DNA from 2 places in the Variovorax sp. PMC12 genome. Region 2 is predicted to be linked to the other one. Evidence: predicted binding sites of a transcription regulator. Region 2 holds the regulator's gene; the other holds the start of a gene.

Region 1 (2,458 bases), 1.4 Mb from region 2:
CCACAAGGACCTTCATTCAGAGGTGCAGGCCGGCCGCTTCCGGCAAGACCTGTTCTACCGGCTCAACGTGATCGAGATCGCGGTGCCCGCGCTGCGTGACCGCCGCGAAGACCTGCCCGCGCTGTGCGCCGCACTGCTGTCGCGCATTGCGCACGAGGCCGGAATGCCGGTGCCGCACCTGTCGGACGACCTGCTGCGCCGGCTCGGCATGCACCCGCTCGACGGCAACGTGCGCGAACTCGAGAACCTGCTGCACCGCGCGGTCGCGCTGAACGACGGCGACGAGCTGCACCTCGACCTGATGGGCGGCTTCACCGCCTCCGCCGAAGCCGCCGCGTCCGCGCCGGCGCCGCTGATGCCGGAGATCACGACGCCCGCCATGCTCATGCCGGCTCCCGCGCCGGTTGCGCCGCCCAAGCCCGCGCCGCCGCCGCTGCCGTCCGACCTGCAGGCCTACCTCGACCAGCAGGAGCGCGAGATTCTCGTGCGCGCGCTGCACGACAGCGGCTTCAACCGCACCGCCGCCGCCGCGCGGCTCGGCATGAGCCTGCGCCAGATCCGCTACCGCATCGCGCGCCTGGGCATCACCACGCCCAACGGCGACGATGGCGCGAGCAGCCATGCCGACGACTGAAGGCACCGCAGGCGGCAACGACGACGGTGCGCTCTGGCAGGCCGGCTGGTACCGCTTCGCGAAGGCGCTGCCCTCTCCGAACTTCGGCCCCCGCCCCGCGGGCGCGAATACCGACCTCGTCGTGATCCATTCGATCAGCCTGCCGCCCGGCGAGTACGGCGGCGACGCTGTGCAGCGGCTCTTCACCAACCGGCTCGACTGGGACGCGCACCCCTACTTCCAGTCGATCCGCGGGCTCGAGGTGTCCTCGCATTTCTACGTGCGCCGCAACGGCGAGCTCTGGCAGTTCGTGAGCTGCGACGACCGCGCCTGGCATGCCGGCGTGTCGTCGTGGCGCGGCCGCGGCAACTGCAACGACGACTCGGTCGGCATCGAGCTCGAAGGCCTCGAGGGCCAGTTGTTCGACGCGCCGCAATACGAGACGCTCGCGAGCCTGTGCGCCGCGATCGCGCAGCACTATCCCATCGCCCACATCGCCGGCCACGAGCACATCGCGCCGGGCCGCAAGCAAGACCCCGGCGCCGGTTTCGACTGGCGCCTGCTGCGCGAGCAATTGGGCTGGAGTCCACAAATGTTTCCTGCACAGGTGGTGCAGCGCTAATTTTTTCAATCGCGCGGCGGCTCGCGATGCGCGGATCGTGCGTCGCGGCAATGCGAAAATGTCTGTCGCTCGATCAAGCAACCATGCGCCTTGCAGGCCCAAATCGGCTCGCAAGCCAAGCCCCATGCGGCTTGCGCGACCATAGCCCAGTATTCACGCGGCATCTCTGCTGTTGTCCTACGCCGAAAGAGATGCCGGCAAGGCTTGTATCGAGACGAAAACGCTACATCTAGTGGGTTGTACACCCCTCGCACCCTAGATATAGTGTCCAACGTCCGGTCATCAACACCGGCGCGACGCCCGGCCCAGGCGTCGCCATCCAACAAGAATTGCCAACCGAGAGGAAGCGAATGCAAACTGCCCTGACCCCCCAATCGACCCCGCGTGCCGTTCCCTCGACGCCACCGCAGCAGCAGCGAGACACTGCCGGCTCCCCCAACGTCCAGAACCTGGCCCACTACCAGATCATCCGCCGCAACGGCGCCGTGGTGCCCTTCGAGCCGAACAAGATCGCCATCGCGATGATGAAGGCCTTCCTCGCCGTGCACGGCACGCAGGGCGCGGCTTCGGCCAGCGTTCGCGAGACGGTCGACGTGCTCACGCAAGGCGTGATCCGCGCGCTGGTGCGCTCGCGTCCGGGCGGCGGCACCTTCCACATCGAAGACGTGCAGGACCAGGTCGAACTCGGCCTGATGCGCGGCGGCCATCATGAAATCGCGCGCGCCTACGTGCTGTACCGCGAGCGCCGCACGCAGGAGCGTTCGAAGCAGGGCGAACAACAAGCGCCGGCCACGCCCGCGCTGCACGTGCTGGACAACGGCGAGCTGGTCGCGCTCGACATCAACGAGCTCAAGGGCCTGATCGAATCCGCCTGCGAGAACCTGGGCGAGAGCATCACCGCCGCGCCAATCGTCGCCGAGACGATGCGCAACCTGTACGACGGCGTGCCGCTCGACGAGGTCTACAAGGCCTCGATCCTGGCCGCCCGCACGCTGATCGAGAAGGACCCCGACTACACCTTCGCCACCGCGCGCCTGCTGCTGCACACGATCTTCAAGGAAATCATCGGCCGCGAAGTGATGCCCGCCGAGCGCGCCACCGCCTATGCCGACTACTTCCCGCAGTTCATCAAGAAGGGCGTGGACAACGACCTGCTCGACGAAAAGCTGCTGCAGTACGACCTGCCCCGCCTGGGCGCCGCCCTGAAGGCCGAACGCGACAAC
Region 2 (2,458 bases):
CGAAGGCGGCCACCTGACCCACGGCATGCCGCTGAACATGAGCGGCAAGTGGTTCAACGTGGTGAGCTACGGCCTCGACGCCAACGAAGCCATCGACTACGACGCGATGGAACGCAAGGCGCACGAGCACATGCCCAAGCTGATCATCGCGGGCGCTTCGGCCTACTCGCTGCGCATCGACTTCGAACGCTTCGCCAAGGTGGCCAAGGACGTCGGCGCGATCTTCATGGTCGACATCGCCCACTACGCCGGCCTCGTGGCCGCGGGCGTGTACCCCAACCCGGTGCCGCACGCCGACATCGTCACCTCCACCACCCACAAGAGCCTGCGCGGCCCGCGCGGCGGCATCATCCTGATGAAGTCGCAGCACGAGAAAGCCATCAACAGCGCGATCTTCCCCGGCCTGCAAGGCGGCCCGCTGATGCACGTGATCGCCGCCAAGGCCGTCGCGTTCAAGGAAGCCATGTCGCCCGAGTTCAAGGCCTACCAGCAACAGGTGGTCAAGAACGCTCAGATCGTGGCCGACACCCTCACCGAGCGCGGCCTGCGCATCGTGAGCGGCCGCACCGAAAGCCACGTGATGCTGGTCGACCTGCGCGCCAAGGGCATCACCGGCAAGGAAGCCGAAGCCGTGCTGGGCAGCGCCCACATGACGATCAACAAGAACGCGATCCCCAACGACCCGGAAAAGCCGATGGTCACCAGCGGCGTGCGCATCGGCACTCCCGCCATGACCACCCGCGGCTTCAAGGACGAAGAGGCCCGCATCACCGCGAACCTGGTCGCCGACGTGCTCGAGAACCCGCGCGACGCGGCGAACATCGACGCCGTGCGCGCCAAGGTGCATGCGCTGACGAGCCGTTTCCCTGTCTACCGCTGAGCCGGAAGTCCTGACCGCATGAAATGCCCTTTTTGCGGTCATCTTGAAACGCAGGTCGTCGAGACCCGCGTTTCGGAAGACGCCGACTTCGTCCGCAGGCGCCGCCAGTGCAGCGCCTGCGACAAGCGCTTCACCACCTACGAGCGGCCCGACGTCAACTTCCCGGTCGTCGTCAAGAAGGACGGCAGCCGCGCCGACTTCGATTCGTCGAAGGTGCGCGCCTCGATGATGCTGGCGCTGCGCAAGCGCCCGGTGAGCATCGAGCAGATCGACAACGCCCTGCTTCGCATCGAACAGAAGCTGCTGGCCAGCGGCCTGCGCGAAATCGACTCGACCAAGGTGGGCGAGCTCGTGATGCGCGAACTCAAGAAGCTCGACAAGGTCGCCTACGTGCGCTTTGCATCGGTGTACCGCAGCTTCGAGGACGTGGACGAATTCAGGCAGTTGCTGCGCGACATCTGAGCCGCGACGGCAACCGCCGCAGCACTCTCACAGGCACCTCAACGGTTCCAGCAAAGCTGCACCAGCGCACTCGATGCGTCGGTGCTATTGCCGGCCAGCTTGACGCCCTGGTGGTTGACCGTGAGCGTCCCGCACTCGTCGTTGCGCGAAGCCCGCGCAGGAACGGCTTGCAAGGTGTAGCTGGTCTCGTTTCTTGAGACAAAGCTGATGGCATAGTTCGCCGTGCCGGACGGTGGCGACTGCCCCAGTCCTGCCGGCAGCGCGACGGTCGGCGGGGGGTAGCGTCCATTGGCGGTCATGTAGCGCTCGGTCCACTGCGCCGCCTGCAACAGCTGTTGCTTGGCATCGGCGCGCTTGGCCCGCAGCACGTAGCGCGTGTAGCAGGGGTAGGCAATGGCGGCGAGGATGCCGATCACCGCCGTTACGATCATCAGCTCGATCAACGTGAAGCCGCGCGAGCGGATCTGTTTGCGGCGCGGCGGCTTGGAATAGCTGTTCATGGTTTGCCTCGGCTGCGCCATCAGTTCGACGGCGACAGCAGATTGCGCCAGCCGAAACGGCGCACGATGTCAGGCCTTATCGGCGCCTTGCACTCGCCGGCCGCATTGCAGATCACGTCCTTGCCCTTCTCCCGGCCCTGCGGCTCGAAGACGATGTCGTCCTTGCCCGAGCTGTTACGGAAACCGAGATAGCTGGTCGTGGTGGTGGTGGCTGTGCCGTAGTCAATGCCGTCGGGCGCGGAGCCGTCGAAGAAGTCGACCACCATCGACCATCCGTCGTCGTTGGTGCCCGCAGTACAGTCGAGCGCGTTGCTGCCGGAGCCGGGAACGGTGCTCGAGAACAGGCCGGCGCTGCTGCTCAAGGCGTCGCCCGGATAGACGATGCGCTCCTTGGCGGCCGGCAGCTGAAAATACCAGCCACGCTTGGCGCGCGAGCCGCTGTAGCTCACGCTGTTGTTCGAGACGTTGCGGAACTCGCCACCGTCTGTCTCGACAGTGGTGCCACCGACGGTCTGCGCCACCAGGTCGGTCAGCACGGCCGTGCCTGTCGTGCCGTTGGCCCCGTCCCGGATGCCGTAGAGATACTGGTTGGCGGTATTGCTGTCGTCACCGACGG

What was found. Region 2 encodes NrdR, which represses ribonucleotide reductase genes. Its sites were predicted from a motif close to CACNANATNTNGTG; they were not measured.
Region 1: a site for NrdR is predicted at 1,489-1,502, ahead of C4F17_RS14400 (ribonucleoside-diphosphate reductase subunit alpha). Genes of this name have one in related genera too.

Annotation. Positions count from the first base shown of each region.
Region 1 covers NZ_CP027773.1:3,082,009-3,084,466, forward strand. Annotated here, with positions in the region: gene C4F17_RS14390 (sigma-54-dependent transcriptional regulator) at 1-634, shown strand, start outside; gene ampD (1,6-anhydro-N-acetylmuramyl-L-alanine amidase AmpD) at 621-1,235, shown strand; gene C4F17_RS14400 (ribonucleoside-diphosphate reductase subunit alpha) at 1,586-2,458, shown strand, end outside.
Region 2 covers NZ_CP027773.1:1,645,308-1,647,765, forward strand. Annotated here, with positions in the region: gene glyA (serine hydroxymethyltransferase) at 1-880, shown strand, start outside; gene nrdR (transcriptional regulator NrdR) at 899-1,342, shown strand; gene C4F17_RS07650 (type IV pilin protein) at 1,381-1,842, opposite strand; gene C4F17_RS07655 (pilus assembly protein) at 1,863-2,458, opposite strand, start outside.